4 regions of the Rothia sp. HSID18069 genome follow, and region 1 is predicted to be linked to each of the others. Evidence: riboswitches for the same ligand, from Rfam matches in the RefSeq annotation. Region 1 holds a riboswitch; each other region holds the start of a gene.

Region 1 (8,034 bases):
GCAGGGACACGGATGGGATGGGATCCCGCGGTTAACCCTATTCTTCTTGTTTCGGGGGTGAACACAGCACAGGCGGCGCCCTCCCCCGATCTTTATCTTGCGCCACCGGTGCGGTGCAGTAACCGTGTGAGCGGGTCGCTGTGCCTATGTGATGCGTGGTGTACATCGTTTCTCACCTCCCTTATCCTGCTGCTGGTTATTTACTGACGTTACTGGGCTGTACTAGTGCGGGCTATGGTCGTGTACTGGCGCGCCGTAAGCAGCAGGCGGGAGCAAGGGCATTATCAGCCGATTCTCTGCTGCAGGGTGGGATAGAATTCAGTGCCTTCCAGCTGCGGTGGCTATGCACCGAAAGGGGCTCTAGACTGGGGATTTTATATGCCCCGATCCGTCCCGTAAAGCTGCCTGCTTGGCCGTTGCTCATGCACGCTGCCTCGCGTGGGCAGTCGCTGCGAGTAGTTAACATGCCCAAAGGGGCAGCAGGTGTTTGGGGGCAGGCAGACAGGCAGGGGTTATTCCCTGTTACAGGCAGAAAAAATACGTGGGGAACCCATCTATGGAGTAAGAAGAGATGGTGGGCACGGCACAGGCTGTTGGGGTTTGGTTTTGTCAAGGTATTGAGATACACGAGAGCAACCCCTAACAACTGTTCTAGACACTATGACCGGAAGACTTTAAACCTCAACTTGAGGAACAGATTTTCCTAAACCCGCCATTCGACTGTAGAGGATATCTGCGCGATTAACCAAACCCAATGAGACAAATACCAGATTGTGAAAATTTTTCCATCACAGCACTAAAGAACATTCAAAAATATCAAAATACAAACTAGTGTTTAAATTTTACGGGTAAATATTTAAAATCTGATGGCGAATTATTGCTTGCGCAGTACAGTTTTCAGGCTGTTTAGCCGCTAAATTATTGGCCCCTAACCCCAATCTCGAAGGGAAAAACAACTTAGCATATTTGAAAACGACACTCAATACTCACTCTGTGGGTCAGGGTGAAAAATTAAAAAATATTAAAGAAAAAGTGCTCTATTTCTTAGATATTCGGTCTGCATCTGTCCACAATATGACACAGGTTTTTGAGTGGTACAGCCCAATCTGCACCACTGCGTCGCTGCCCTGGGGTGGCGTACAGTCATACGTCCTACGTAAGGAAGGTAAGGACGTGTAGCCCGCCCCCTTCGCAATTGGTCGAAAGCTGCTATGAGGCCCTAAACCCTACCCAAACACCACCCGGACCGTCGAGTAACCCGAGATCGGGTAGGTGGCGTTCTCGGTGGCGGGCACGTCAGACTCGTCACCAGGAACAATACTCTTGGTTGCCTTCAGTAGCTCCTCCATGAGCAGGCGCAACTCTAGGCGGGCCAGCGGGGCACCCGGGCAGACGTGAATACCGTCGCCATACACCAGGTTGCGGGATTGGTCACGGTGCGGGTTATAGGTGAGCGCATCCTCGAACGCGTCTTCGTCACGGTTGGCACTCGACCAGTTAATCGTCACCCGCGAATTCGCCGGAATAGTACGCCCACCCAGCACGGTGTCTTCGGTAGTCACGCGGCGGTTCGTCACTAGAGGGTCTTCAAGGCGCATAATCTCTTCAACCGCGGCGGCGACCTCCGCATGCCCCTCCCCCAGTGAGTCACGCAGCCGTGCCTGCTCCTGCGGGTTGCGCGCCAAAAAGTTCACGATAATCCCGGCGCACGCCGAAACGGTCGAAAGCTCACCCACCGTCCAGTTACGAATCAGGCTCACAATCTCTTCATCGGTCATGGTGCGCGGCTTGTGGCCGGGCAGCTGCACGGTGTCGGTCAGCAGCTCGGCGGTCACATCCTGCGGGTTCCCGGCGGCGGCCTGGTCGCGGCGCGCATCCAGAAGCTCACGAATATAGGTGTCAAACTCAAGGGCGACCTTGCCGATCTGCTCACGGTCACGGCGCAGCGTAGCCTCGCGGTTCTTCTCAATCCACTCGATCAGCGGCTTCTCAAGGCTCGCGGGCCAGCCCATGAACGCATTCTGAATGCGCATAGCATAAGCCTGCGCGAACCCGTCCATCACATTAACCTCGGTGCCGCGCGGCAGATCAGCCACCAGGTTCTTGACGACCTCACGAATTTTCGGCTCGAACTCCCTCAGACGTTCGGGGGTGAAGTATTTGTCATTCACGGCACGGAACGTTGTGTGCTCGGGCGCATCCATACCGTTCGGCACGGCAATATGCCTCGTCGAGACAACATTCGAGTAAATGTCGGGATGGTCGAGCACATGCTGCACATCAGCATTCTTGAACACGGAGTAGCCCATGAACTCGTCGTGCGCTACGGGGCAGCGGCGGCGCATCTCGTCGTAGGCGGCTACCTGGTTCTTCTGAACCTTCTCGCTGCGCAAATCCCAGTCATTTTTCTCGGTGTTGGTCACTTCTTTGCCCCTGATTCAGTTGTTATGTTTGGCTCATCGGGTGGGTGGATGCGCGCCACGGGTGTGTGCCGAGAGCCTGCGCGCGTTTGTTTCGGCGTAGTGCCGTCTTATTTGACGGTAGCACTTAACCGCCTGCCCCGCAGGATAGGGGTGCCTTTGCTGGGGTCAACAAAAACATAGAACTGTTGCTGGTTTAGTTCCTCAGGTAGTCACATGCTGTATGTTTACAGGTTTAATACATACGTGCTTTAAAGTTAGAAGTGCCCTTTCTGCAGGGTAATCCCACAGCCACTTTGCGAAGAATATCCTGTGGAGATTCCCGGGGCGGAAAGGCGGTGGGATACGATGTCTTTCTACGACTACGTAGAAACGGCCCAAGCGCTCTTGGTAAGTTTTGCCCTTACCGATGGAGCTGCTCAGACCGTCTCGTACATCATGAGCTTTGCTTCAAGCCTCATTAAGCTTCTGAAGTAGTGCTCTACCTACCAGGAAGACTCAGTAGTTGCCGCTGCTGAGTCTTCCGCTGTACGCAGGTAACTTTGCGAAGATATGTTAAGACTAACACAAGCCTTCCCTATCAATGCATCACCTTGAGTAGGCCATATGCCTGATATAAGCCCTGTAGAAGAATACGAAGAGCTACTTGATATTGAGGCTCTGCGTAAAGCCCGTGCCAAAGATGATGGTTACCGCATCTCTCTTGAAGACTTTCTACAACAGAATCCGTAAACCGTATCCAGCGGCCTTATTTATCCATGAGCAGGTGGATTTTGGTATGAGCTCCTACCTGCTCGCGAGCTAAGAGGGGGTGCCGTCTACCGAGTAGCCGCAAACGGGTAGGCTGCGCCCGAGATAACGCCCGCCTCCACGTCTTCCAGGGTTTTGCCGCGGGTCTCGGGCAGGTTACGCCACATGAGCACGGCAATCAGCACGTTCACCACCATGAACCCGAAGAACGATCCGGTCAGCCCCAGTGCACCCAGAATGACCGGGAACACGAGGGACAGCAGGCCGTTCATCATCCACCCGCAAAATGCGGAAAGACCCATGCCGACCGCCCGCACCCGAAGCGGGAACAGCTCGCTCATCAGCACCCATGTCGAAACGTTCAGGCAGGTCTGCATCGACCCCACGAACCCGACCACAAGCACCAGAATAATATAAGGGCGCGCGGGGCTGCCTTCCGGCAGGAGCATAGACGCCACCCCGATCAGCAGGTGGAAAAACGCGGTCAATGAATACCCCGTAATCACCATCGTGCGGCGGTTCACGCGTTCCATCATGCGCAGCGAAAAGATTGAGCCGACCACGGCGATAGCGCCCGGCGCGATATTCGCAATGAGCGCCGAGCCTTCGTCAAACCCGGCCTCTTTGAGCACCTTAATGCCGTAGTACATGATGGAGTTAATACCGGTGAGCTGCTGCCCGGCACCCACCAAAATACCGACCAGCAGAATCCGCACAAACCATTTTTCACGCAGGATTTTACCCGTGCTGCCCTTAGCCCCCGAGCCGATTTGGGTGCGGGTTTCCTCAAGTGAACGCGTGATGTCCGCAATTTCGGCGTCAGCACGTTCGGCGGGGCGGATGCGCCGCATAATGGCGCGCGCATCCTCGGTGCGCCCCTGGGCGATAAGCCAGCGTGGGGATTCGGGCATGCGCAGCATACCGATAAAAAGCGCGAGCGCAGGCAGGGCGCAGACGGCGAACATCCACCGCCATACACTGTCGTGTTCACCCCAGAGGTTGCCGATGATGGCATTCACGATGAACGCTGCGAGCTGCCCGCCGACGACCATGAGTTCGTTACGCCCGGAGAGTGAGCCGCGAATTTCATAGGGTGCAAGTTCGGCGAGGAATACAGGCACGACCGCGGATGCGCCTCCCACGGCGAGCCCGAGCATCGTGCGACCCATCAACAGTACAGCAATGCTGGGGGTAAAAACACATCCGAGCGCGCCCGCGATGAAGAGGATTGAGAGTCCGATGATGGTTTTGCGTCGCCCGATGGCATCTGAGATGCGCCCGGTGACCATGGCTCCGAGGGCGGCAGCGAAGGCGAGGGAGCCTGTGACCCAGCCTTGAATGGTGTTGTCCATGCCGAGTTCGCGGCTCATGGGGTCGAGGGCACCGTTGATAACGCCGGTGTCGTACCCGAAGAGGAGCCCGCCGAAGGTTGCCACCAGTGCGATAACGCCCAGGCGGCGGGTGTGTGCGCCCTGCCCGAGCGGGGGTAGTGTGCTGGCGCGGTTCGGCGGCTCAGTGGTGATGCTCATGCGGGTATTCTTGTCTCTCATGCGGTCGGGTGTTCTGCGTTTTTGTGTGGTGCAGGGGTTTAACGCTCGCCCCGGCGGCAGTATTCCCATTCAGCAATATCTGTGGTGAAGGTTGTGTTAGAAAAGCGCGATGCTCTCGGGGGCGGGGAAAATCTCGTTGAGCCGCGCCAGTTCGTCGTCGTTGAACCGCACACTTGCGGCCTGCGCGTTTGCGTGTACCTGGTCGGGGGTGGTTGCCCCGGCGATCACGCTGGCAACGGGGTTCTGCTGTTTGAGCCAAGAGATGGAGGCTTGAACCTCAGAGATCCCCAGATCGGCGCAGAATTCGCGGTAGGCATCGAGTTGTTCCCAATCGGCTTGCGCGAGTACCTGCGCTTTGGAGTGCGACAGGCGTGACCCTGCCGGGATGCTGTCGCGGAGGTATTTTCCGGTCAAAAGCCCGTTAGCGAGCGGGAAGTATGGGAGCACCCCGAGCCCGAAGTGGCGGGCGGCGGGCAGAATTTCGAGTTCGGCGCGGCGATCCAGCAGGTTGTAGTGGTTTTCGGCGGCGATAAACCGCTCAGTGCCGAGTTCGCGGGCGAGATGCTCGGCGTGGGCAAGCTGCCACCCCGCAAAGTTGGAGTGCCCCAGGTAACGAACCTTTCCGCTGGTCACAAGCGTATCAAGAGCAGACAGGGTCTCTTCCAGCGGGGTGTTCGGGTCGGGGCTGTGGTAGAAATACAGGTCAATGTACTCGGTTCCCAGACGGCGCAGTGAACCTTCGACGGCACGCATAATGTATCGGCGTGAGCCGCGCGCATCCCAATCATTGCCGTTGAGGGTACCGGTGGGAAGCCCAAATTTGGTGACGATGATCAGGTCATCGCGGTTGAGATTGAGTTCGCGCATCGCGGTACCGAACATGGTTTCTGACAGCCCGGGCTCGGCACCGTACAGGTCGGCAATATCGAAGAAGCCGATGCCCGCCTCAACTGCGGCGGCGATAACAGCGTTGGTGCCTTCCTGAGTTTGAGTGGGAGTGCCGGGGCGTCCCAGGTTGTTGCAGCCGATACCGACGGAGGGCACGACCAGCCCGGAGTTACCCAGGCGTGCATATGCGGGAGATTCGATGCGTTCCATACGTTTACTCTACCGTGTTTGACAGGACGTGGTCGCAACATGACGTACAAGGCACCCTGCAATTCTTTCGCGAGCAGATAGTTTTGTGACGATCAGATAACATTCCGCTATCTGCTCGTCGACATATTATCTACTCGCGGCCAAATCAGCCGAGGTGTCAATACGCTAGTCCACACTGCCGCGAACCTATATGACGTATTGTTTCGCCGAATCCCGCAATATTAAGCGGTTATGACCGTGCGACGACATGTGCCGACATATTCTTGCTGACACCGCGCATCCTGCCTAAAGTAGGAGTGTTATCTATCCAGAGCGACCGAGAGATCTGGCTCTTAGACGTCGCAGCAACCTCGCCAGCCTCCACCCCACGGGGTGGGCGGACAAGGTGCTCCCGCCAGAACCGATAGAAGTGAATTCCCTTCGCATTGTGCATAAAGAATTCGGCGTACCTTCGGGCACGCTTCTATCGGGTGAACACGAAGGAATGAAAATGACGACAGTTCACCCGGCTCTCTCCTACGAGCTGTATCCGCCACGGTCGCACGCAAGCTGCGAGTCCCTGCTCAAAACCATTGCCGAGCTTGAGCAAACCAACCCGGATTACGTGTCCGTCACCTATTCGGGCGATGCGCAGCGCCGCCAAAAGACGTTGGCTCTGCTCGATCACCTGGTGCATGAAACCTCGCTGAATCCGCTGGCGCATCTCATCTGTATGGGGCATTCCGTGGCCGATTTGGAACGCTCGGTTCGTCTGATTCTGGGGCTTGGTGTGCGCGGTTTCTTGGCGCTGCGCGGCGATATTCCGCCCGAAGACACGCGCCCGCTTGAGCTGCCTTTTGCCCGCTACCTGGTGGAACTGATTCGCAGGGTGGAACGTGAGGATTTCGCGCATCTTGCCGCGGGGAAGGTATCGATTGGGGTTGCGGCATACCCGCATAAACACCCCGAATCTTCCTCGCTTCTTCAAGACATTGAGATTCTGCTTTCAAAACAGCGTGCCGGGGCGGATTTCGCCATCACCCAGGTTTTCTTTGAGACCGAGCGCTATTCGGGGTTGGTGGATGCTGCGCACCTTGCCGGGGTTCAGATGCCCATTATCCCCGGTATTATGCCCGTTACCTCGCTGACTCGGCTGACGAAGCTGTGCGAGCTTGCCGGGCTTGAAGTACCGCGCGAGCTGGCACATCGTCTGGAAACCGCGAGCGATCCGCGCGAGATGCACCGCATCGGCGTGGAACATGCACTCGACCAATGTCGCAAGGTGCTTGATGCTGGCGCCCCCGGCCTGCATTTCTTCACATTTAACGAGCATGAGGCTGTGCTGGACGTCCTCGAAGAACTCGACGTTCCGCGCTACTCGAACCGTTTCAAACTCCCCCTGAGCGATCTTCAATACCTCTAAACTCCCCTTTTATTTGACCCCCTCCCACAGTAAGGAACTAGGATGACCCGCACCCCATTCCCCACAGCAACCGTCGTCGGTTACCCCCGCGTGGGCCGTTTCCGTGAGCTGAAGAAGGCACAGGAAGCGTTCTGGAAAGGCAAAATCACGCAGGATGAGCTGCGCCAGGCGGCCGCAGATGTGCAGCGCACCTACTATGACCGTGTGATCGAGCGCGGTCTTAGCGCCACCGATTCGTCTATCCCGGCGACTTTCTCGTACTACGATCAGGTGCTCGATGCCGTGCGCCTTTTCACCCTCGTGCCCAAGCGTCTTGCCGACGCCAAGGATGCGCGCGGCCTGCTCGATCTGCCCGGGTACTTTGCTCTAGCGCGCGGCACAGAGACGCTGCCTCCGCTGGAGATGACGAAATGGTTCGATACGAACTACCACTACCTGGTGCCCGAGATCGGCCCGGATACCGAGATCACGCTGAATCTTGAGGCTATTGACGAGCAGCTTGAAGTCGCCAAGGAACATGGGGTGACGGTGCGCCCGCAGCTGGTCGGCCCGCTCACTCTGCTTCTTGGGGCGAAAGCCGAACAGGGTTCGCCCGAAGGGTTCACGCCGCTGGATCGCCTGGACGATTTCGTGAAAGCCTACCGGCAGGTGCTCGCCGAGCTGGCGGCACGCGGCGTGCAGTGGGTGCAGCTCGACGAACCCGGCCTGACCGTGGACCGCGACATTCCCAACGCCAAAATCGCCGAATTGGCGCGTAAAACTTACACCGCGTTGGCAGCCGAGACGAACCGCCCCGCAATCCTGGTGACAAGCC
Region 2 (8,034 bases), on a different contig from region 1:
AGCAGGTGCGCGGTATGAGCCCCACCCAGGCGGCACTCATGACCGCCCCGCTCGCTCTGTTCTCGGGTGCTCTCTCTCCGCTGGTTGGTAAACGTTTGGGTACGTCAAACCCCAAATGGTACGCCGTTTCGGGGTTTGCCCTGCTGGTGGTTGGATTTGTTGTTCTGCGCGCTTTGATGACGGCGGATCAGTCCCTCGCGCTTCTGCTTGTACCCTTTGCGATTTTGGGTATTGGCAACTCCATGATTTGGGGTCCGCTGGCGGTGACCGCAACCCGCAACCTGCCGCCTCGTTTAGCGGGTGCCGGGTCGGGCGTGTATAACGAGACTCGCCAGGTTGCCAGTGTGCTTGGTTCGGCGGGTATTGCCACGTTCATGGGCGGCCTGATTACCGAGCAGGTTACACAGGCCATGCAGCGGATGCGTCCCGCAGGTGCCGGTGCAGGCGGAGGCGCTATGAGCGCCCCCGCCGTCAGTGGTGAAGGGATGTCCGGCGGTCAGGTTCCCGATTTCCTGCGTGAACCTATTGCCACCGCGATGAACGACTCACTGATTCTGGCGCTGGCTCTGGCCGCCGTGGGCATGGTCGCGTGCCTCTTCTTCGCCAAGCCGGTAGATAAAGGCGCGTGGGCATCCGGGCAGAACGTTTCGGATGCGCCCAGCAGCGAAAACACCAGTACCAAAAATAGCAGCGCCGAAAACCCCGGCGAGACTTCCAGCGCGGAAGCCCCTAAAGCCACCGGCGAATCGGATCCAGAGCCCTCTGATGAAGGGGCAGAAACAGGCTCAAAACCCTAACGATACGCAACAAGACGAAAGCGGGAGCGGTTCCTTCATCAAGAAACCGCTCCCAATATGTAATGCGCTGCTTCTTATCCAGTGTGCTCTCGAAAGAGGGCGCATACCGCTCGGCGATACGCTCCCTACGCTGCCGCCTGATCCTCGGCGAACGCCTCTGGGTCTACTCGCCCGGTGTCCACGAGCACCTGTGCGATAGCGCCGAGCGCCTCCTCATTCTGAAGCGAAGAAATATCGCCCAGCTTATGCCCCTGGTAGAGCTCACCCAGCAGACGGCGGGTAATCTTCCCTGAACGAGTCTTAGGAATATCGGCGACCGCGACCACATCCTTGGGTTTAGCGATAGGACCAATATGCTCGCGCACATGCTCGGTGAGTGCAGTCTTCAGCTCATCTTCGGTGAGTGCCCGACCTTCGTCGGTGAGTGTCACATAGGCGACTGCCTGGTGGCCAGTTAGCTCGTCCTCCACGGGGCACACGCCAGCCTCCACCACGGCCGGGTGCGTCACGAGCGCAGACTCAATTTCGATGGTCGAAAGGCGGTGCCCAGAAATGTTGATCACATCGTCGATGCGCCCCAGAATGTACACGTTGCCCTCATCATCGACCTTCGCACCGTCACCGGCGAGGAACCAGCCGCGCGTACCGTAGTGCTTCCAATAGGAATTCAGGTAGCGTTGCGGGTCGCCCCAGACAGTGCGCGCCATGGAGGGGCCGATCTTATCAACCACAATGAAGCCCTGTTTGCCGGGCTCAACGAAGTCACCGTGCTCGTCCACCACGCGCACCGAGACGCCGGGGACTTCGCGGGTGGCGCATCCGGGAAGGGGAGTGCAGTGCGGGGTACCTTTGGGGAAGGTCCCTTCGGGCGCGAAGGCGGGGTCGTGTGGCCGTGGGGAGCAGATGGTCGAGCCGGTCTCGGACTGCCACCACGTATCAATAAACGATGCGGTACCCCCACCCACGTGCTTGCGCAGCCACTTCCACGCCTGAGGGTTAATGGACTCGCCCACAGACCCGAGCAGACGCACGGATGAGAAGTTGTATTTTCCGGGTTCGGGGCCGTCAGGAAAAGCCCCCATGAGGGAACGAATCAGGGTTGGAGCGGTGTAATAGTTGGTGACGCCATAGCGTTCGATAACCTCGAAATGGCGGCCATAATGCGGAGTATTGGGGGTACCCTCGAAAATAACCTCGGTCACCCCATTCACGAGCGGACCATAGATTTCATAGGTGTGCGCGGTCACCCACGCGAGATCGGCAGTACACCAGTGCACAGTCGATTCAACCTTCGCCGGATCGTTCACGGCAGACAGCTCATCGGGGCGCAGCACCCCGTCGTCATCCACATAATCCGGCAGCAGATCGTACAGCAGCGCGTGGGTATATGCGGTCTGCACCAAATACCCTGCCATCGTGTGCACCAGGCCCTTGGGTTTGCCCGTGGTGCCGGAGGTATAGATGATAAACAGCGGGTCTTCGGCATCGTGCAGCTCGTACTCATGGGTATCGGGCTGATCGTCCACCAGGTCGTGGTACCAAATATCGCGCCCGGCCGTCCACGGAACCTGCACGTGCGCCACGGGGTCTGCGGCGCTTGTACGGTCCACCACAATCACATGCTCGATATTGTTCTCACCCGAGCATGCTTCATCGGCGTTCACCTTCACAGGCACGACCTTGCCGCGGCGGTTCTGCCCGTCGGTGGTGATCAGAACCTTCGCGCCGGTGTCTTCCACCCGGAACTTCAGCGCCTCCGCCGAGAACCCGCCGAACACGAGCGAATGAATTGCGCCGATCCGCGCGCACGCAAGCGTGAAAATAATGGTTTCGGGAATAACCGGCAGGTAGATTACTACACGGTCGCCTTTACGCACGCCGAGTTTGAGCAAGCCGTTGGCGGCGCGGGCGATGCGTCGCTGCAGTTCGGCGTAGGTGATAGCTTCACGATCGCCGGGTTCACCCTCGAAATAGAGGGCTACTTTGTCGCCGCGGCCCGCCTCCACGTGGCGGTCCACGCAGTTGTAGGCGACGTTGAGTTTGCCGCCCTCGAACCACTTAATCTCGGGTACGGAGTATTCTTCGATGCCCTCAGCATCGGTTCCGATAACCTGCGGTTTCTGGAAGGTGTGTGCGTTGTCCCAGGCCTTGCCCCAGCTTAGGCGCTCGGCTTGTTTTTCCCAGAACGCTACCCGCGCCTCGTCAGATTCATGCGCGGGGTTGGGGGTAGGGGCTAGCGGGTTTGTGAACGAGAAGGGGCTGGGCAGTCCCACAGTATCTCCCATCGGTTGCTGGCGTTAGCACCTTCGGCGTTATAAGGGCGCATGATGCGCCACCGCAGGCGAGGTTGCTGCGACGTCGTCGAGCCAGGTCTCTCGGTCGCTCTAGATGGATTACCAATCTAGTAAACCCTGTAGCTGGCGCAGGTGCAAAGGCATCCCGTCATATTGCGTGTGTGCACACCATGTTCGTAACATTCCGCAATATTTGTTTGATCCCGCACCCAGAGATTAGCTCTCGCGTCGCATACACCCCAGGCGTACAGCCGGCCGGGCGGAGAAACTCTAATCCGCAAATCTAATGAGCTTTAGACTTAAACTCGTTCTTAATCTTGCCCCGTAGGCTTGCATCTCTTGATAGGCTTCATCGTAAGTGCCTGAAGATTGAGCCAAAATAAAACACTCACGGAAGGGGCGTCTGATGGCTGTTAAGCGTATCGTTACTAATCTTGCCGCTGATAAACCTGAGTCAGCTGCTGCTTTTTACCGGGACATCCTGGGCCTGGAGCTGCTCATGGATCACGGATGGATACAGACTTATGGCAATGCGGAAACTACGACTGTGCAGGTCAGCATAGCTAGTGAAGGCGGATCAGGTACTCCGGTGCCTGATTTATCGGTTGAAGTAGATAATCTTGATGAAATCCTCGCCCGCATTCATACGGCAGGTATTACGCTTGAATACGGTGTTGCTGAAGAGCCCTGGGGCGTGCGGAGGTTTTTTGTTCGCGATCCGCTGGGGAACCTGGTGAATATTTTGCAGCATATGTAGCGGATATCATCAAAACTATCACCAGAAGATGGGTTATTAGATTGCTATAAGAGCTGCTGGAAGCGCAGGGGCAGGCGTTATCCTACAGAGATAAATATTTGCAGCCTATAAAATTTGCGGGTAAATGATTGTTTTTTAAACTATGAAATAATGTAAAAACTCTTGTGTGGTGCAGGGAATTTAAGCTAGGCTACACCACAGTAGGCTAGAAGAGCCTATGTCCAAGAAATTTGGGCTTATGATGATTGGATAATGCAATGTACACCAAAGCAACGTTCACTAAAATTACCTCTTTCCGGGCCGCTACTCATGGATGGTACTGGGGGAATCGTCGTGATATTTACGGAGCCCTCCGGTACGCTAATAAGTAGTATCTTTGCCTTTGGGCAGAACCGGAATAACATACTTTTTATTTAGAAACTTCTGGAAATTCATGCACACATTGTGTAATGCAATATATTCCACATATTGTTTTTAGGGGCGTAATGTATAGTAAGCCAGAATTTAAAAAGATTTCCTCTTTCGCACATGTTACCCGTGGCTGGCTCTGGGGAAGTTACCGTGACGTTTACGGAGTATGGCATGGCCCCAGGACTAATTTCAACGGTGCCGGAGGTTCAAGCGGCTGGTAATAGAGGATAGGTTATGTACACTAAAGCACAATTTACTAGGCTTGGCTCCTTCGAGGAAGCTACTCACGGCTGGTTCTGGGGAAGCTATCGAGATATTTTCGGCGCGCTCCGTGGACCTAACTCTGGGTTCGAAGGTGGCGGTGGCTTCACCGGCGGAGGCGTCAGTGGAGGCTCATGGTAGCTTCCCGCCAAGGCTTAAAGTGGGTGCCTCTTCTGAGGCACCCACTTTTCTATTGCGTTGCCAACCAATGTTTGCAGAGTCCGTGCCATTCGCAGCGCACCTTTTCACGCATCGGGTGCCTGCTATGACATTAATTGTTTCTGCTCATATGCAGGAATTACCGGTGCTGCTGGTGGCGGGCAGTTCGTGTAAACCCGCTATTTTAAGCAGAAATACTTTCAGGAAAAATTAAAATAATCGTGAGAATCCCTTGCAAACCATACAATTTACGGGTTAGGGTAAATCTGTGTAGATAATATATGTAATTTGAGAACTTTAAAATATTTAAGAAAAGGGGAAGAATATGTATATTAAGGCACGTTTTATGAAGATGAACTCTTTTGCAAATTGCACTCACGGCCTTATATACGGGAAATACCGGGATGTTCTCTCCGGTGCCCGGCTTGTGACTCCTCCTGAAGTTGCTCTATAAATAGCGCCCTGCGCGCCAGGTGACTTGTTTATTATTCGCAGAAATCCTCATAAAAGTGGGATGCGGTAAAAAATAATTAAACGAGCCCATATTTTTAATGTGGAAAGTGACGATAAGGAATCCTGTGGCAGAGCTATACACAACATCCGGTAACGTGCAGAAGATTTCTCACTTTCTTCGTAGCAGCTCGAACAATATAACTGTTCGCCCGTTACCCACTCATGAGGCTTCCGCATCAAACACCGACTCCACCGCAGGTAGCGAGCTGGTATCTTCCGTCTCGCGGCACCGCAGCGTGTACCGTTCAAAGCTGGGGCCGGTGGACCTTCTGAGTACATCAGTAAAACCCCTAGTGGACGCCCTTAATCCCGCTATTAATATGTCTCGGGTGGCTCTCGGGCTATGCCGTAACCCGCCGGGGTGGGTGCGCCGCATCTCCTACTGGGAGAACATTGCGGCGCTGCCCCCAGCCACCACCGTATGCGAAGACGAGCACGGGTCTGTGCAGAGCACCTCGTACTTCGCAGACGCCCTCAGCCTGCAGGACAGCACCCTATCTTTTTCCGATGTGTCACAGCACGTATACACCGTTCTGAACTCGGTTCTGAGGCGGCTGGCTGAAGGGCGCACCCACGTATCTGCCGATCTGTCCGGCGGCGTGGACTCCACGGTCATCTCCGTGCTCTTCGCAGCGCAGAATGTTCCCTTCACCGCGTTTCACGCCGGGACGGACGATAAAGACAACCGCGATACGCAGCTCGCCCAGAAAATAGCCGAACACTTCACCATAGACCTCATCAAGCTTGACTCATTTACGAAAAGCACCGCAGGTTTCACCATCCCGGATGAGCTTCGCGGGTTTTCCGAGGCACCCCGCGCATGGCACGCTAACCTGCCGCACCTTACCGCCCTTGTGCGCAGCGCGCGGGAACGCGGCTCCAGCATCCACTGCCTGGGAATTGGCGGGGACGAGCTGTTTGAGCCCATGCCCGTTCAGGCGCTGCTCTACTTCAAACAGGGCGAGAAAATGCGGGCTATTAAAGCCATTAGCTCCGTCGCGGCCGCCGCCCGCTGGCCGAAAGTATCGACATTACGTGCCGCTTTCTCCCCAGAAACGAAACAGCGTGAGCTGCAGCGGCGCCTGACCCGCAGGGACCAGAACATCCCTGAAAACACCGATGCTTTCTCCTGGTTCCCGAACTTTACGCTGCCCTCCTGGCTATCTGAAGAAGCTACCGAGCAAGTCATTGAGCTCATAAAAACGACCCCCATCCCTCCGGAGGAAGAAGAACTGGATAAATACCGGTTCCACATCTACGGGTCCCTGGAATTTCAGGGGGAAGTGCTTGGGGGCATGAACGAGTATTTCAGCGAAACCGGCCTGGAATTCGCCGCCCCCTACCTTGAGGACGACATGATCCGCTCTTCCCTGGTGTACCCGGGTGTTCTGAGCGGGCACGGGATGAGCAAACCCGTCATCCTGGAAGCCATGAAAGGCACCCTGCCCGAGTTCTTCTACCGGGACATCTACAAAAGCGACTACAGCTTCGACCTGTACCAAGACTACGAACGCAGCAAAGAAAACTTCCTGAAAATGATCGGCGACAGTCTCCTGGCGGAGCTGAACCTTGTGGATATAGACACTGTCCGCACGATCGCAAACAGCCCCCTGGGCAGCTCAGAGACACTCTACGATTTTGAACGTATGACCCACATGGAGGTATGGCTACGTGAAAACTATTTATAAACGCTACGCGTCACTGCCCGAGAGGTTCTGCATCGCCGATGGCGTCAAAATCTCGGGCACCGAGTCCGGCATCGTGGTTTTTGTGCCCGCCCGAAGCGCCTATTTTCAAGGAAACAGCACCACAGAGCACATCTTGGACCTCGTGGAGCAGGGGCGCCGCAACTCAGAAATCATTGACTCCTTCATTCACCGGTACACACAATCCGACCCGGACGAGATTCGGGAGGACCTTGAAGGCACCCTGCGGGAACTGTGGACGATGGGCGTCCTGGAGAAAGGCGAGGACCATGGGTGATAACCCCACCACCGCAACAGACGCGCACACCGTCAGCAGCACCAAAGCGCGCCTGGCGGTTTGTGCGGCAAAGATTATTGCGCGCCTGCCGGTCACCGTTATTGTTCGCCTGCTGAAAATGTTCCGGCCCCTGCAGAAAAGCTCATCCATTCAGCAGGCGCTCGCGGTTGATGCGAAAGTGCGTGAAGTTTCCCCACTGTGCCGTGGGGAGCGGGGGTGCCTGGCACGGTCCATCTCAACCTACCTTTTGCTTTCTCTCATGCGCCGGAAAGTGGTGTGGGCCTCCGGGTTCCGGGTGAAACCGTTCCTTGCACACGCATGGGTCACCGTCGAGGGGGAACCCATTAATGAGCACCACGATGTGCAGGGGTTCGTGACTGTCGCATCCACCAACCCAGAAGCCCGCTAACGCCGTAACCATTCAGGCAAAAACAGGGTGAGGGCGGCGGCACCCAAGAAGTGAGGCGCATGAGACTATGGTGAAAGCTAAAAATAATGGGAAGTCATCCTGGGGGGTAGTTTTTTCGTATCTATCCCCTTTTAAGGGGCTGCTGACTGTTATCTGTTTAATGAGTCTCACAAGCTCAGCCGCGTCGCTTTTGCAGCCGTTAATAGTGAACGATCTTGTTGATTCCGCAGGGTCCGCCCGGGGTATCGGTTACCTGCCGGTTCTCATTATTCTGGTGCTCATTATAGGGGCCATCCTCAACGGTGTTCAGCAGTACTTTATTCAAAAAATCGCCGAATCGGTGGCCCGTGACGCACGTACGCAGCTCGTGCGGAAAATACTCCGCATCCCCCTGGACGCCTTGGAGAAATACACCAAAGGAGACATCCTATCCCGCGTCATTAATGACAC
Region 3 (8,034 bases), on a different contig from region 1:
TAGTCGTGAGAGAGGCACTACGTAGTGCCTGAATAATCCCAAGTCACCGACTGCGGATGCGGAAGGTATAACAATGAAACCCTCAGAACTTTGGTGTTCAAGGTGCTCACTATGCGCTCCTGGAATGTATCGAACCAAAGCAGGGTTATTTCTGAAATTTTTAGAGCCCACCATCTGGGCGGGCATTCCGCGAGCCGGTGCGACTTTAGCGGGAGGTCATACCTCATCACTCCTAGATTCAAGGTTTCCATCAGTGTAGCATGGCTCACGGAATGCTGTGATTAAGTTTTTGAGTTTATTTCACGAGGTTCTAAATCTCCTGGTGGTTTTTTGATCGGAACGCCCCACCAAGTGCATAGACACCAAGAGAAATTGCGATTGCACATGCACTCATGACGGCTATACCGCTATACCCCGGAAACTGCGTAAGTAATGTACCGCCGACGGCACCGCTGATAGTTGTTCCAGCGTACATTGCCGTGTTTGAGAGGGATGATACAGTACCGCGAGCTATAGCGGTATGGCTTTGTAGCTCTCCCATGAGGACGGGGAGCATAATTCCTCCGAGAAAAAGTGCAAGTGTAAAAATACCTAAAGCAGTCCAGAAATTAGCTGTCAATGACACTGAGAGATACACAATACTGAGTGCAATAAGCCCCACGAGCATAGTCTTTTGCATACCTATATATGCGACGATTCGTGACCCTGTGAGGGAGCCTAGAGCGTTGCCGCATCCGATTACAAGCATGGCGAAACCGATGGTTGTCTGCGATGCCCCAAAGTCTCGCGCGAACCATGAACCTATGAAAGATAGAGATGCGAATACTCCTGTCTGGAAAATCAGGTACGCCAGGAGGGATAGCAAAAGTGAAGGGGCTTTTAAAACGTGCAGGTAGGGAGTCAGAAAATTTCCATCTTGCGCCGCAGTCACAGGGGGAATGCTGGGAAAACGTGAATAGAGTATACCCAAGAGAAGAAGAGACGCTGCGGCGATTGCAAAAAATGGTATCTGCCATCCATAAGTGGAGAGGAATGAACCTACAGGAATACCTGCGATTTGGGCTATGGCAAGTCCAGCCGTTGCATACCCCATAGTTTTAATAATGGCTTGTTTCGGCACTGTCATGGGGATTGATGCCCAAATCTGCGGTGAGATCAAAGAAGCGAACACTCCCGCAAGAAACCGGGCGGTAAAGAGAGACCAAAACCCCCATGCTAAACCGCATAAGCCTGTAAAAAGCGTAAAGCCGATGGAACCGGTAAGAATAATGCGCCTGCGATCAATGCGGTCTGATAATGGGCCTGCAATGAGTGCGAAAACTGCATACCCTAAAGCGTATGCAGAGACGAACCATCCTGATTGTTCTGTGCTGGTATTGAACTCTTTGCTGAGTAGTGGCAGCAGAGGGGCAGTGAGCAGAGTATCTGTGCCGATGACAAAGAGAGTGTTGAATGAGACAAGCCGCATAGTTGCCTCAGAAGTCTTAGGTAGCTGATGTGATGTACTGCGAGAATCCAAGGCGTGCCTCCCTAGCATTATTTCTATGTTCGTCGAAATTAGAATAAATCTGCATTATGCTAAAGGGCAAGCTCAAGAGGTAATATTCTGTCACAGAGTCCGCAGGCTCAATATGTTACGGGAAGCACCCGGAAAGGCTGGTTATGGGTAAGGAACGGCTGCATCACCCCACCCCTGATGACGTGACGTTGGATCGTGTCCTTGGTGCATTGTCAGACCCCATTCGACGAGATGTTCTCGCACACATTGCAGACCACGGGCCACAGTTCTGCGGTGATTTTGACTATGGAATCGCCAAATCTACGATGTCTTATCATTTCAAAGTGCTCCGAGAATCGGGGCTCATGCACACCGAAGTGCTGGGAACGCACCGTAAAATTACCCGCCGAGACAGCGTGATTGAGAGTCTTTTCCCCGGTCTTTTACACTCTGTTGGACTGCCACCGGGTCAAGGTCAATGGGATGAATCTGCTGCGAATACTACGGGTGCCTGAGTTCGGTCACTCCCCGAGCGAAGACAAAATTTTATGGTGCGGCAGAAGAGCTCAGACGAAGCAGACTTCTTAGTCGAGACAGGGATGGAAACAATTCACAAAACGTCATCTTTGCAACAATGCGCCGAAAACGTGCATCCTGCTTGACCGCGCGCGCCTCCTGTGAAACTCTAGATGCAGGTCATGAGAGCCAGTGATAAGCCCCAGCTAGCTGGCCGGCAACCCTCCTCCGCGGTGGGGTGCCCTGGGTGAGGACCAGGCGTTACACACAAGTGCAGCGCAAGCGCGGGACCGATGTGCCCGATATCCGGTACATCGTTTTTTCGTTTGCAGAGAAGAAAACACAAGAACTCTGTACCGAAATCGGCATGCGGCCCCATAGTTACAAAACCTAGGAGCCTCGCATGAGCAACAACACCGTCCCGACTCCCGCCAACCCCGCCGGTTGGAAATTTGAGACCCGCCAGATTCACGCGGGGCAGGCACCGGATGCCGCAACGGGAGCTCGGGCGTTACCCATCTACCAAACCACCTCGTTCGTTTTTGAGAACGCGGAACAGGCCGCTAACCGTTTTGCCCTCGCCGAGCTCGGACCTATTTACACCCGCCTGAATAACCCCACCCAAGAGGTGATCGAAAACCGCATCGCATCCCTTGAAGGGGGAGTAGGGGCGCTGCTGGTGGCCTCAGGGCAGTCAGCTATCACCTACGCAATTCTGAACATTGCTGGCGCGGGCGACCACATTGTTGCCTCCCCGTCGATCTACGGGGGAACCTATAACCTCCTTAAATACACGCTCGCTGACCTAGGCGTTGAAACCACGTTTGTTGATAACCCGGACGACCTGCAGCAGTGGCGTGAGGCGGTGCGCCCCAATACCAAGCTCTTCTTCGGTGAAACCGTCCCCAACCCCCGTAACGATGTGCTCGACATTGAGCCTATCGCCCAGATTGCGCACGAGGCAGGTGTGCCGCTGATCGTCGATAACACCGTACCCACCCCGTACCTGGTGCGTCCCATCGAATTCGGCGCGGACGTGGTGGTGCACTCCGCCACGAAATACCTGGGCGGGCACGGCACCTCCATCGGCGGCGTTATCGTAGACTCCGGGAATTTCGACTACGGGGCAGATCCCAAAAAATTCCCCAAATTCAACGAGCCAGCACCCGGCTACCACGGCCTAGTCTACGCACGTGATTTGGGTAAAGACTCCGCTTTTGGCGCGAACCTCTCCTATATTCTCAAGGCACGAGTCTCCCTACTGCGTGATATTGGGGCTGCGATTTCTCCCACTAACGCCTTCAATATTGGTATCGGGCTGGAGACCCTTTCGCTGCGCATCGAACGCCATATTGAGAACACCGCCAAGGTCGCGAACTGGCTGGAGGAACACCCGCTGGTTGACCGAGTAATATGGGCTGGTCTGCCTTCCTCACCCTGGTACGAGCGAGCCCAGAAATACCTGCCGAAGGGGCCGGGTGCCGTTGTGGGATTCACCCTCAAAGACGCAGACCTGGAACAGACCCGCACCTTTGTGGACGCCCTGCAGCTGCACTCCAACGTTGCGAATATCGGTGATGTGCGCTCGCTCGTTATTCACCCCGCGTCCACCACCCACTCGCAGCTTTCCGAGGAAGAACTAGAGGCAATCGGTGTGAGTAAAAACTTTGTGCGCCTCGCCGTAGGGATCGAGAATATTGACGATATTATTGCAGACCTAGAATTGGGCTTTGCAACCCTGCAACAGTAGATACGGCGCAAGCCCCGCCCCGTGAACCAGCCGGGGCGGGGCGAACCCCGCTGCACCCACCGGCGCCCCGCCCGCAACGCTAAGGAGAACCATGACCGGCACCCCCGAGACCGCCCAGGGTATCCTGCGCCACCACAGCATTGGTGATTTGCGCCTAGAGAACGGCATCACCCTGCCGGAGGTGCGCATCAGCTACGAAACCTGGGGCACCCTCAACGAAGACGGCGACAACGCCATCCTGATCCTGCACGCCCTCACCGGGGACACTCACGTCTCCCGCGGGAGCGCCCCCGAAGGCACCCCCGCCGATGTGGCCGCCGAAATTGAACGTGACGGCTGGTGGGAAGGCATCGTTGGCCCCGGCGCCGTGGTAGACACCAACAAATACTATGTGGTCGCCCCCAATATCCTCGGCGGATGCTACGGCTCAACCGGGCCTGCCAGCCTCATCCCTGCCGGGTACCCCGGTGAAGGGCAACCGTGGGGCGGAGCGTTCCCACAGGTGAGCATCCGCGACTCGGTGCACGCCGAGGCGCGACTAGCTCAAACCCTGGGAATCACCAGTTTCCGTTACGTGATTGGCGGCTCACTCGGCGGGGCCCGCGCCCTCGAATGGGCAGCCACCTACCCGCACCTGGTGCGCGGATGCGCAGTGATCGCCTCCGGGCCAGCCGCCACCGCCGAACAGATCGCGTGGGCGCACACCCAGAACGTGGCTATCCGATCCGACGCTAATTTCGCCTCAGGCGACTACTACGACGGGCCCGCGCCCACGGCAGGGCTGGCGCTTGCGCGGCGTATCGCCCACACCACCTACCGCAGCCCCGCAGAACTGGAGCATCGTTTTGGGCGCAGCGAAAACCCCCATGAAACTGTTACCGGCGGCACGCTCGGGGCCCCACGCGGCCGGTACGCCGTCGAAAGCTACCTAGACCACCACGGGGATAAGCTCATAGAACGTTTCGACGCCAACAGCTACCTTGCCGTGAATGAGGCGCTTATCTCCCACGATGTTGCGCGCGGGCGCGGGTGCCTCACCCACGCGCTGGCGTTCAGCAACTGCGAGTGGACCATTGCCGCTGTAGACTCCGACCGGCTGTTTTTCCCGCATGAGGCGCAGCTGCTGGCCGATTCCCTCCCCGTACCGGCTGAGGTTCAAATCATTGAATCCGAGCATGGGCACGACGGGTTCCTGATTGAGGCGGCGCAGGTAGAACGTATTCTCGCGCACGCCTTGGGAGAGAAACCGCAGAGCACCCCGGCCAACCTGAGCGCTATAGGCGATAAAGAGCCGCTACCTGCAGCCAGCTCGCTCGTCCTCTAGCTACCCTGTAAACGGCACGTATCGGCCGACACCTCAAGGCGCCGCACCGACTCCATGAGCCGCGCCGACTGGGCAGCCGCCAAACAGAACCTTGACGATGTTGAACACGCGCTCGTTGAGGCGTTCACCCAAGGGGTGAAGCCCGGCAGTGCAGAGGCGAACGCGCTGGCTGACTGGCACCGGGCCTCCCTGTTTTACTTCGACGTCACCCCAGCAAAACATGTGATTCTGGCGCGCGGCTATGTTGAGGATGCGCGTTTCACTGAGCACTACGAGAAACTGGCTGAAGGGCTGGCCCCGTGGCTGCGGGACATTATTACCGAGAACGCCCGAGCTTACGGGGTGAACCCTGAAACCGTTACCTGGGGGTAGCGTCTGGGGAAGCTGCAGCACCCACACACGCTCAGCAGAGCCTCAGCGCTCACACACAAAGTTATTGTGCGCAGAAAGTGACTTTTCGGCACGGAAGACAGCACGTGCTTTCGGCTGGAAAGTCACTTTTGCGCGCCCAATGACGTAAACCCGCAGGAGGCGACATCGGTAATATGGGGTGTATGAGCGAAAATACGTACATTGTCGAATATTCCCGGCCCGAGAATGAACGCGCCGGAACCCACCTGGTGCTTCTGCTGCACGGGTACGGTTCGCATGAGAAAGACCTGCTGACGCTGGCTGAACATCTGCCGCAGGAGGGCATCACCTACGCGGGAATGCGCGCCCCGCAGCCGGTAGGCACCCAGTTTTCGGCGGACGCAACCGGCGCGCACATTCCCGACGAGGCCATAGGTTACCAGTGGTACCCGCTGGACCGACAGCTCAACGCGGATGTGCGGACCATAGAACAGGCCAGCGACTACGTCCTGGAATGGGTCGAGCAGCACGAATCACACTATGTTTCAGTCTCGCTGGTGGGGTTCTCGCAAGGCATGGCGGTGGCGACTTCTATGGTGCGGCATCGCCCAGGAAAATTTGCTGCACTGGTGGGGCTCTCCGGATACGCGGTCGAATCAGACTCTCCTTATTTCAAGGACGACGAGCTCAAAGCCACCGAGCTGCCCGTTTTCTTCGGCAGGGACCAGGAAGACCCTATTATTCCGCAGCCCTTCGTGGATTACACCTACGAGTGGATTCGCGCGTACACCGACGGCATCAAAGTTCTGTATGCGGGTGCCGGGCACGGGGTAAGTGCCCTGGAAATTCGCCATGTGGGCGAGTTCATCGACGTGAAGGTGCTGGGAAACGCGCCGCGCATCCGTGCCGAGAAGGTTGCGGATGCAGCGGGTAATGCTGGGTCGCCAGAACAAGAGTCTGCCGACTAAAAGAACCTGAATAACGCATCCTGGGTTGTATAACGCACCTTCCGGCGGTGCGTTATACAACCCAAGATGCGTTTGTGGGAGGGGGAAGGATAGAAAACCTAGTCCTGAGCCACCTGCACACTCACCCCGTTGAAACTCACCGTATCGCCCGGATGCAGCTGTTTGCCCCGCGCCTCCTCAATCTGCCCATTGACCTTCACCAGCCCATGCTGGATCACCTCGCGCGCCTGCGCACCGTCTTCGACCAGATTAGCCAGCTTCAAAAACTGTCCCAGACGAATCATCTCGTCACGAATATAGATTTTCTCCATGTCACCAGTGTATCGGCGCCCAGAAACTACACGGCAAGACGGGTACGCAATGATACCCTAGTATCTTGTACTTGTGACCGTATATCCCGGCGCTTACCGCGCGCGGAAGAACACTGAACTCACGCACGCCACAGCCGGTGGCGGGGCATAAAGGAGTAAACATGGCAGAAAAGTCCACTCTCGACAATGTTATTGCGCTCGCTAAGCGCCGCGGCTTCGTCTTCCAGGCGGGTGAAATCTACGGCGGTTCCCGCTCCGCATGGGATTACGGTCCCCTTGGCGTGGAACTGAAAGAGAACATCCGTCAGCAGTGGTGGCAGCGTTTCGTGCGTTCACGCGCGGATATGGTCGGGCTGGACTCTTCGGTAATCCTGCCTCGCCCGGTGTGGGAAGCATCTGGGCACGTGGCAACCTTTATGGATCCGCTGGTGGAATGCCTCTCGTGCCACAGGCGTCAGCGCCAAGACCACCTGATTGAGGCTTTCGAAGCTAAAAAGGGGCGTGCACCCGAAAATATGAGTGAGGTTGTCTGCCCGAACTGCGGCACCCGCGGCGAATGGACCGAACCGCAGAACTTCTCAGGCCTGTTGAAAACCTACCTGGGGCCTGTCGATAACGAGGAAGGGCTGCACTTTCTGCGCCCCGAAACCGCGCAGGGCATCTTCGTGAACTTCAACAATGTGGTGACTGCGGCCCGTAAACGCCCGCCCTTCGGTATCGGGCAGATCGGTAAGGCGTTCCGTAACGAGATCACCCCCGGCAACTTCATCTTCCGCACCCGCGAATTCGAGCAGATGGAGATCGAATACTTCGTGCACCCCAACGAAGCAGATAAACACTTCGACGCATGGGTTGAAGACTGCTGGAACTGGTTCGTTGACTTGGGCATTAACCCCGAGAACATGCGCCAGTTCGATGTTCCTGAGGACGACCGCGCGCACTACTCGGCGGGCACCATCGACATTGAGTACCGTTTTGGTTTCCAAGGCGGCGAATGGGGCGAACTCATGGGTGTGGCAAACCGCACCGACTACGACCTAGGTGTGCACAATGAGCACTCGAATGCGAAGCTCGAATACTTTGATCAGGCCAGCGGCGAACGCTACGTACCCTACGTCATCGAGCCTTCCTTCGGCCTGACCCGCTCCATGATGGCGTTCCTCGTCGATGCCTACGTTGAGGATGAAGCCCCGAACACTAAGGGCGGCGTCGATAAACGCGTGGTTCTCAAACTTGATCCGCGCCTGGCGCCCGTGAAGGCCGCCGTTCTGCCCCTGTCGAAGAAACCCGAACTTTCCGGGCCCGCCCACAAGCTG
Region 4 (8,034 bases), on a different contig from region 1:
CGCATCCGCGCCTGTTCGCAGCAGGTCACTCGTATCGTAGGGTGCCATGTAGTAATGCATAGTCATCCCAGTGCGGTGCGTGTACTGTCGGAGTGTATCAATCCCGTAGGCGCAGAGGATGCGGGCGCGTTCGGCGGCGCTGCGGCGCGCGTCCGGGGTAAGCAGGTGCCCTCCCCCGTTGAAATAGAGGGCGAGCGTGTTGAAAGATTCCTGCGAGATAACGTCACTCATGGCATAAACATAGCAAACGCTGGACTAGTTTTTGAGACTTTCATTGAGGAAGCTCACAATGTAGTCAGGATTCAAGCTCTGCGCCCTGGGCTGGGATTTTCACCGTTTTCTGATCAGGCACGGCTTATGAGTCCTTTCACTAGGCGTTCCGCTTCCCGCTCGCTTCTCGGGTCTTTGGAAATTAGGAGATCAACTGCAACATGCAAGGGGCGAATCTTAGGTAACTCTTTGATTACGCGAAGAATGACGTTGGCATCCTGAGCATGAACTTCACGTAGTGCGTAGATAAATTTCAGGGATTCGAGGTCGCGGGGAGTTACATATGCGTCTACGGTAGCCCCGTAAATTTCCGAATATTCGTGACTGACACCCGTAAGCACTAATGCGCGTTCGCCCATCAGGTCATGCAGGTCAGCAGAAGGCACGGCATAGAATTGAGGTTTCGCATCTGCACGCACTGCATACTGCCTAAGAGCTTCTACCCCACGTTCGGAGATGTTATGTGCACGTTCTTTGGCACGGCGGCGTGCATCGGGGGTAAGGGATGCACTGTTACCGTCAAGATAGGCGGCAAGCTGATTGAAGGATGCCATCGAGATTTTGCGCCCATGTGCGGAGTAATGCTCGTGCGGGTTATCTGAAACCATCCACCGCCCGGCGATTTTTTGTCCGCGCAAAGACCCTCGTTCAAGGCGTGCACGCACGCTTCGGGGACTCACCCCGGCGTGCTGGGCATATTCCGCGACTGACATCATGGCAAAAACATACCATAAGAGGAATGTTTTTGCCATGCCACCCGGTTGGGAAGAACTTAGCTGACCTCACCGTCCAGGTAGTACCAGGTGCCGTTTACTTTCTTGAAGCGGGATTTTTCGTGCATGGTGCCTTTCACACGTTCTTCGGCGGGCGTGCCGGGAACCGAGCGGTAGTACGCCACGAACTCGACCGTGCCCGCCGCATCGAAGGGACCGCTCGAAGAGCCCAGGATATCCAGCCGGTACCAGCGCAATGTTTCATCTGTATCCAGCTCGGCGGGGCGCGTATGCGGGTGCCAGCTTGCCAGCAGGTAGGGCGCATCGTGCAGGGCGAAAGCGGTAAATCGCGAGCGCATCAGGGCCAGCGGTGTGGGCGCGTTCAGGGTTCCGGATGCGGCAAACTCGCCCAGGTACCGCCCGCAGCAGGCACCGTATACCTCGCCGCTTGTGCAGGGACAGCGGGCTTGAGGGTCGTACAGGGTTGTTTCGCTCATGCACCCCATTCTAAACGTGCGTGAAAAAGAGCCTTTATTCGAATAAAGCGGCATTTTAATGCTTTATTCAAATAAAGGCTCTTTTTATCATCCCAGGAGGGAAGATTTTACAACCATGCGCGCAGGCGCAGCGGGTTTAGTTGGCGATAGCGCGTGCCGGGGTATCTGCCGTGGAGGGCTTACCCACGTAGGCGCCACGGTACTTCGCGGCCGGGTGGGAGTCTGCAACCTTAGTCTGTCCCTTACCGAACAGGCTTTCGCGCAGGGTCTCGCCCTCGTAGGAGGTGCGGTAGCGTCCACGCTTTTGCAGCTCAGGAACCACGAACTCGATGAAGTCCTCGAAGGAGCCGGGTGAAACGTGGTATGCCAGGTTAATACCATCCAGTCCGCCTTCATCAATCCAGCGTTCGAGTTCGTCGGCCACCTGCTGCGGGTCGCCCACAATAACTTCGCCCATACCGCCGATAGTGCAGTGCTCGGCAATATCCTTACGCGTCCACTGCTTATCCTTGGCCTGCAGGGTGAAGGGGGTGAGGAAGGACTGAATCGACTCGGTCTTCACATAGTTGAGAACCTCGTCCTCGTCGAACTGCGAAAGATCCACACCGGACCAGCCACCGATAATGGCCTGCGAAGATTCCAGGTTCACGTACTTGCGGTACTCTTCGTACTTTGCCTTCGCCTTCTCTTCGGTCTCGTCCACAATAATGGAGAGCATCGCGAAAACCTTTATTTCGTCGCGGCCGCGGCCGTTCTCTTCGGCGCGGTCACGAATGCGGTCGGTAATAATGCGGGTCAGATCGGGACGCAGCGCACCGATAAACACAACCTCGGCATGCTTGCCCGAGAACTTCTGCCCGCGGCTGGATGCGCCCGCCTGGAAAATCACGGGAGTACGCTGGGGGCTGGGTTCGGTCAGACCCGCGCCGGGCACGCTGAAGTACTTACCCTTGTGCTGAATCGGGTGCACCTTGGCGGGGTCGGCGTAGATACCCTTCTCGCGGTCTTTGACGACCGCGCCGTCTTCCCAGGAGCCTTCCCAGAGCTTGTAGCAGACGTCCAAGAACTCTTCGGCGAGTTCGTATCGGGTGTCGTGCTCAATCTGGGTTTCAAGGCCCTGACATTCGGCTGCGGAAGGCAGGTATGAGGTCACCACGTTAAAGCCCACACGCCCGTTAGTGAGATGGTCAAGGGAAGCGTACTTGCGTGCGAGCGTGTAAGGCTGCTCGTAGGTCACGGCTGAGGTCACACCGAAGCCCAGGTGCTCGGTTACGGCGGCCATTGCGGAGATCTGCATGAACGGATCGTTCACGGGCACCTGCGCGCCGCCTTCGATAGCAGGTGCGGCGGAGTTCTTGTAAATATCGTAGATGCCCACAACATCGGCTAGGAATACGCCGTCGAAGAAGCCCTTCTCAAGGATCTGTGCCAGGTCAGTCCAGTATTTGATGGTGTTGTACTCGGTAGCCCGGGAGCGGGGGTGGCGCCAGAGGTCGAAGCTCTGGTGACCCACACAGGTCATGTCGAATGCGTTAACTGCGATGCGCTTCTTCTGCTCAGCCATCTACGTATCCTTTCGCGAATGTTTGGGTGTTCCTGCACCCCGCGCGCCACCTCCTTATAGGTGGTGGCCTTCTTGGTGTTCCAAGTTGTGCAGGTGGCGCATTCGCGCCGTACTTGCTTCGTGTTCCTTGAAGCCAGATCATCATCTGGGGCACCCCGCTACGGGAGAGGGTTGCCGCCCGGCTAGCCAGAGCTTTACGCCGGGACTCATAATCCTTGCGTTTTGAGTGTATCCCCTCGCAGATGGGGGTGAACAGTATATGACGAACATTAATTTTTGTGACTCCGCACCGTAATATTTCGCATGAATCATGCAATATTTAGTCACCGTTAGTCACGGTACGTCATGTGTTTTCGCTGCAATGGCACGCTCCTCTAGGGTTATAGGCGTAACCCATCCAGAGCGACTGAGAGACCTGGCTCGACGACGTCGCAGCAACCCTCGCGGGTGCTAACGCCAGGACCGATGGAAGTAACATGACACAGAATCACCACACCCAGCTACCCGCCAACGCCCAGACGATCACTTTCGACGCCGTCAGCCAGTCGTTCCCGCAGTCCGGCAAGAACACGCACGAGGTGCTTCGCGAAGTAAGTTTTACCGCCGCCGCGGGAGAAATTATTTCGGTCATTGGTGCCTCAGGATGCGGCAAGTCAACGCTGCTGCGGGCCGCCGCCGGACTGAACCGCATTACGGGCGGGCAGGTGCGCATCGGCGACACCCCGGTGAGCGGGCTTGATCAGCGGGTGGCAATCGGTTTTCAGGAGCCGCGCCTGCTGCCCTGGCGCACCGTCGCCGATAATGTGGCGCTCGGACTGCCCCAAGGTATCCCAAAGACACGAGCGCAGGAGCGCATCCGCGAGCTGCTGCGCCTGGTGGGGCTCACCAACTACGCCACGCACCGCCCCAAAGAAATCTCCGGAGGAATGGCTCAGAGGGTTTCTTTGGCGAGGGCGCTGGCGCGTGAACCCGGGGTGCTGCTGCTGGACGAACCGTTTGGGGCACTGGATGCGCTGACCCGCATTAAAATGCAGGATTTGCTGCTGGATATTCACCAGCAAGACCCGACCACGGTTCTGCTGGTCACCCACGATGTGGAAGAGGCGCTGTACCTCTCAGACCGGGTGATTGTGCTTGGTAAGCCCGCGCCCGATGCACCCGCAACGATCACACGTGTAGTCACCATTAGCGACGCCCACCCGCGTGATAGGGCCAGCAAAGAGCTAACTGCCCTGCGGGCTGAGCTGCTGACAGAGCTCGGCGTGGAAAAAGCCGATACCACCCCGGTTCCCGCTTAGGGCAGGGCACAGCCTCCCGCGTGCGCCCAGAGCCGCTGCGCACCCCCTCTTAGTGAATAATTATTCATCTTCTTACTGTTTTTCTCACCCCATCAGACACCCAAGGATTACCCATGACAACCATCACCAGAGCCGAAGCTCTTAAGGGCTTGCTGGCCTTCAGCGCCCTCACCACCGTTCTTGCCGGATGCGCCGGAGAAGGCGCAGGAACCCCCGGCGCGGGAGCCGCGAAAGGCAAAGACACCGTGACCGTGGATTACGCCACCTACAACCCGCTCTCCCTTGTTATTAAAAAGAAAGGGTGGTTAGAGAAGGCCCTGCAGGAAAAAGGTAAAAAACTAGAATGGGTCAAATCAGCCGGGTCAAACAAAGCCAATGAGGCTCTGCGTTCGGGAAACATTGATGTGGGCTCAACCGCCGGTTCTGCCGCGCTGCTGGCCCGCGCGAACGGCTCACCCATTAAGGTGATTGACCTGTACTCACAGCCCGAATGGTCGGCGCTGGTCACCACCAAAAACTCGAATATTCATGCAGTATCAGATTTAAAGGGTAAGTCGGTGGCGGTCACCAAAGGAACCGACCCGTACTTCCTGCTGCTCCAAGCGCTCAAGAAGGAAGGCATCGCGGCGAAAGAGGTAACCATCCAGAACCTGCAGCACGCCGATGGGCGGACCGCCCTCGATAACGGGCAGGTCAACGCCTGGAGCGGGCTCGACCCGATTATGGCCAGCGCGGAAATCGAAAGCCACGACGTACTGTTCTACCGCAACCTAGACTTCAATACGTACGGGTTCCTCAACGCCACCGAGCAGTTCCTCAAAGACAACCCGGAAGCGGCGCAAACCATCGTGAACGTGTATGAGTATGCCCGCAAATGGGCGCTGGAAAACACTGCTGAAGCAACCCAGATTCTCGCCGACGAGTCCGGTATTAAGCTAGAAACCGCCAAACTCGTGATGGAACGAACCCACCTGAATATTGACCCAATCCCAGGGGACAAGCAGGTGCAGGTGCTCAAAGGTGTTGGCCCGATCCTCGTCGAATCCGGGGACGTCCCCAACCAGTCAGACATTGATAAGGCGCTGAGCAGCATCGTGGACGACACATACGCCAAGAAAGCCGACAGCGCCGCCATTGAGAACGTGAAGAAGACGGTGAGCTAGCCATGAGTGTAACCCTCGACAAAATTTCCAACGCCCCAGAACTTTCAGATACCCCCAAACACACGAAATCCGCAGCCGCAGAAACCGCCGCAGCCCGCACGGCAGCTGCCAGCACCGCTGCCGGGCGCACCCAATTGGCGAGCTCCCACCGCGGCCAGCCCCGGCCAAAGCGCGCCCTGCCTCTGGGTGCCAAAAACTATGTGGGGCTTATCCTGCCCGCAGCACTCATCACGCTGTGGTACGTGCTGAGCACCGCCGGGGTATTCACCGCGGTGCAGCTGCCCTCCCCCACCCGCGTCATAGCCGCCGGAACCGAGCTGGCCCAACGCGGCGAGCTAGCAACCCACCTGGTAATCTCCACCCAGCGGGTGGTACTCGGGTTCAGCATCGGCGCGGTGCTGGGGCTGGTTCTGGGGGCGCTTATCGGACTGTGGGGGCCCGCGCGCATCGCCGCAGCACCCACCATTGGGGCGTTACGCGCCGTGCCCTCACTCGCCTGGGTTCCGTTGCTGCTGCTGTGGATCGGCATCGGCGAAAACTCTAAAGTAACACTTGTGGCAATCGGCGCGTTCTTCCCCGTCTACACCACCGTCTCGGCGGCACTGGCGCACGTGGATCCTAAACTTGTAGAGGCCGCACGCGCCTTCGGATACCGGGGCGTTAAGCTTTTCACTACCGTCCAGCTGCCCGCCGTGCTGCCGTCCGTGGTGTCGGGGCTGCGCCTGGCGTTAGCGCAGGCCTGGCTGTTCCTGGTGGCTGCCGAGCTATTGGGGGCCTCCATGGGCTTGGGGTACCTGCTCACAGATTCGCAGAACAACGGGCGCACCGACCGTCTGCTGCTGGCAATTGTGCTGCTGGCGGTGCTGGGTAAGCTCACAGATGCGCTCATTGGCGTGTTTGAGCGCTGGGTGAAGGCAAAATACCCCAGCAACTAGGCGCCTTAGCCGTGCGGCGCCCCGGAAGGAAACCTTGGTGAAGTACAGACCAAGATATTCCTTCCGGGGCGCCACTCAGCTGCCTATCCTCTACAGCAGTTAGGGCAGCAGGCCACGTTCCCGCGCGAATTCAGCGGTTACCTCGTTATAGTCCACCTCAACCTCATAGGGGTCCGTCCGCGGGGTACTCGTCACACCCCGAGACGTCGCGCTGGCCGCAAACCGTAGAGTCTTCATATCGCTCTTCGCCCGCAGCGTGCTCATGCGCCGGTTACCGTTCACATCAGCGGCAACCGGCTGCGCATCAATCACGCCGTTCTTGTTAAAATCCACGTTACGGTGCGCAGGTTTACCCTTATACAAGTACCCGTAGGCATTCGCCCCAAGCCCGCGCCGCTCATCCAGGTTCTTCTCATCCAGCGGCATATGCTCGTGCGTTGAATACCCGAAGTAGTTCTTACCCCCGGCGCGCGGCACGCCGCTGAGCTGGTACTCGTAGTTCATAATGCTCAGATAGTTCGGCTTGTAGTTCTCCTCATCGGCCCCACCGTGCCGCAACCCCAGATTATGCCCCAGCTCGTGGATGAATGTGCCCACCCGAATATCGCTGCTGGCACCCCGCCAGTAGGTGTGCCCAACGGTCACAATAAACCCGCGAGCGCCCGTGAAACCCAGCCCCGAAGAGCTCGTATTGCCGTAATAGTCGCCCCAGATCATGTAGTGAAAACCAGCGTCACGGGCCGAGGCGAAATGACGGTTCTTCAGTGCCGCCCAGTCCCCCATACCGTTAAGCTTCTGATGCGGAATCTCGTTCCCGCCGCCCAGGTTGTACTTCGCGCTGCGGGCGGGCCCAGCATCCAGGTGGATACTCACACCCCGCGTACCGTCAGGGTTACGTAACGGCAGGGAGGCAAACACCTCGGTAATGCGGTCAAGGTCAGCTTCGGTGGCGAGCTCACCGGGCATGTAGTCCATCTCAACAAAAATATCTTTACGGTACGGGTTGGCCCCCATACCCGGGTAGTCAACGTCAACGGTGCCGTCGCCATCGGCGTCATAGCCGCTGGTCTCCCATGCGTTCGGGATGCCATCACCGTCCGTATCGTACGTGTTGATGGTGCTTGCGCTGGCGGGGACGGCACCGGCTGCGATTAAAACTACGGTCGCGGCAAAAAGGCGCGCAGATTTCATGAATGCCACTGTGGCTCCTAGGATGCTTGTGAATTGAGTGAATGAAATACAGCTAATTGGCGCACCATAACCGCCCCCGACACGCGGTACGCGCGGTGCGCTGCGACGCGCACCAGCACAAAAATGCATAAAAATCCGCTATATCCGGGGTTGAAGTGCACAAATTTTCAAATATTTCCTACACATAATAGCGCCATTACAGCGCGCAGGCACACTTGTCTACTACACTGGATAGGTCGTATTCACTCACATCGCATACATTCACACTCTCTCAAATACATACAGGAGTCCACGTGACCCACGCACCCTCCAGGGGCGGCCTCACGCGGCGCCGCGCACTCGCTGGCGCCGCATGGTCCGCCCCCGCCGTTGCCGCATCCGCAACGGCCCCAGCCTACGCAGC

Evidence for each region. A riboswitch is a leader RNA that binds a small molecule or an ion and turns the genes downstream of it on or off. The one in region 1 is predicted to bind S-adenosylmethionine.
Region 2: linked by a shared signal. The riboswitch ahead of D8M41_RS07555 (AMP-binding protein) and the one ahead of D8M41_RS10745 (methylenetetrahydrofolate reductase) in region 1 are both predicted to bind S-adenosylmethionine.
Region 3: linked by a shared signal. The riboswitch ahead of D8M41_RS05930 (bifunctional o-acetylhomoserine/o-acetylserine sulfhydrylase) and the one ahead of D8M41_RS10745 (methylenetetrahydrofolate reductase) in region 1 are both predicted to bind S-adenosylmethionine.
Region 4: linked by a shared signal. The riboswitch ahead of D8M41_RS07500 (LLM class flavin-dependent oxidoreductase) and the one ahead of D8M41_RS10745 (methylenetetrahydrofolate reductase) in region 1 are both predicted to bind S-adenosylmethionine.

Annotation. Positions count from the first base shown of each region.
Region 1 is NZ_RBMG01000005.1:130,029-138,062, reverse strand. It holds gene D8M41_RS10770 (cytochrome P450) at 1,227-2,423, opposite strand; gene D8M41_RS10765 (cell division protein FtsL) at 2,769-2,897, shown strand; gene D8M41_RS10760 (hypothetical protein) at 3,027-3,152, shown strand; gene D8M41_RS10755 (sugar porter family MFS transporter) at 3,239-4,720, opposite strand; gene D8M41_RS10750 (aldo/keto reductase) at 4,817-5,818, opposite strand; SAM riboswitch class I at 6,119-6,228, shown strand; gene D8M41_RS10745 (methylenetetrahydrofolate reductase) at 6,309-7,220, shown strand; gene metE (5-methyltetrahydropteroyltriglutamate--homocysteine S-methyltransferase) at 7,263-8,034, shown strand, end outside.
Region 2 is NZ_RBMG01000002.1:411,254-419,287, reverse strand. It holds gene D8M41_RS07560 (MFS transporter) at 1-797, shown strand, start outside; gene D8M41_RS07555 (AMP-binding protein) at 923-3,070, opposite strand; SAM riboswitch class I at 3,076-3,192, opposite strand; gene D8M41_RS07550 (VOC family protein) at 3,498-3,848, shown strand; gene D8M41_RS11580 (hypothetical protein) at 4,494-4,661, shown strand; gene D8M41_RS07545 (asparagine synthase-related protein) at 5,258-6,880, shown strand; gene D8M41_RS07540 (PqqD family protein) at 6,864-7,175, shown strand; gene D8M41_RS07535 (lasso peptide biosynthesis B2 protein) at 7,168-7,584, shown strand; gene D8M41_RS07530 (ABC transporter ATP-binding protein) at 7,652-8,034, shown strand, end outside.
Region 3 is NZ_RBMG01000002.1:11,652-19,685, reverse strand. It holds gene D8M41_RS05940 (MFS transporter) at 311-1,519, opposite strand; gene D8M41_RS05935 (ArsR/SmtB family transcription factor) at 1,663-2,013, shown strand; SAM riboswitch class IV at 2,193-2,305, shown strand; gene D8M41_RS05930 (bifunctional o-acetylhomoserine/o-acetylserine sulfhydrylase) at 2,418-3,764, shown strand; gene metX (homoserine O-acetyltransferase MetX) at 3,856-5,088, shown strand; partial or broken gene D8M41_RS05920 (TipAS antibiotic-recognition domain-containing protein) at 5,128-5,460, shown strand; gene D8M41_RS05915 (alpha/beta hydrolase) at 5,643-6,407, shown strand; gene D8M41_RS05910 (RNA-binding S4 domain-containing protein) at 6,506-6,718, opposite strand; gene D8M41_RS05905 (glycine--tRNA ligase) at 6,880-8,034, shown strand, end outside.
Region 4 is NZ_RBMG01000002.1:401,079-409,112, forward strand. It holds gene D8M41_RS07485 (hypothetical protein) at 1-231, opposite strand, end outside; gene D8M41_RS07490 (hypothetical protein) at 345-1,022, opposite strand; gene D8M41_RS07495 (YchJ family protein) at 1,043-1,480, opposite strand; gene D8M41_RS07500 (LLM class flavin-dependent oxidoreductase) at 1,617-3,044, opposite strand; SAM riboswitch class IV at 3,149-3,258, opposite strand; SAM riboswitch class I at 3,435-3,516, shown strand; gene D8M41_RS07505 (ABC transporter ATP-binding protein) at 3,521-4,342, shown strand; gene D8M41_RS07510 (aliphatic sulfonate ABC transporter substrate-binding protein) at 4,456-5,505, shown strand; gene D8M41_RS07515 (ABC transporter permease) at 5,508-6,440, shown strand; gene D8M41_RS07520 (C4-dicarboxylate ABC transporter substrate-binding protein) at 6,540-7,631, opposite strand; gene D8M41_RS07525 (transcriptional initiation protein Tat) at 7,925-8,034, shown strand, end outside.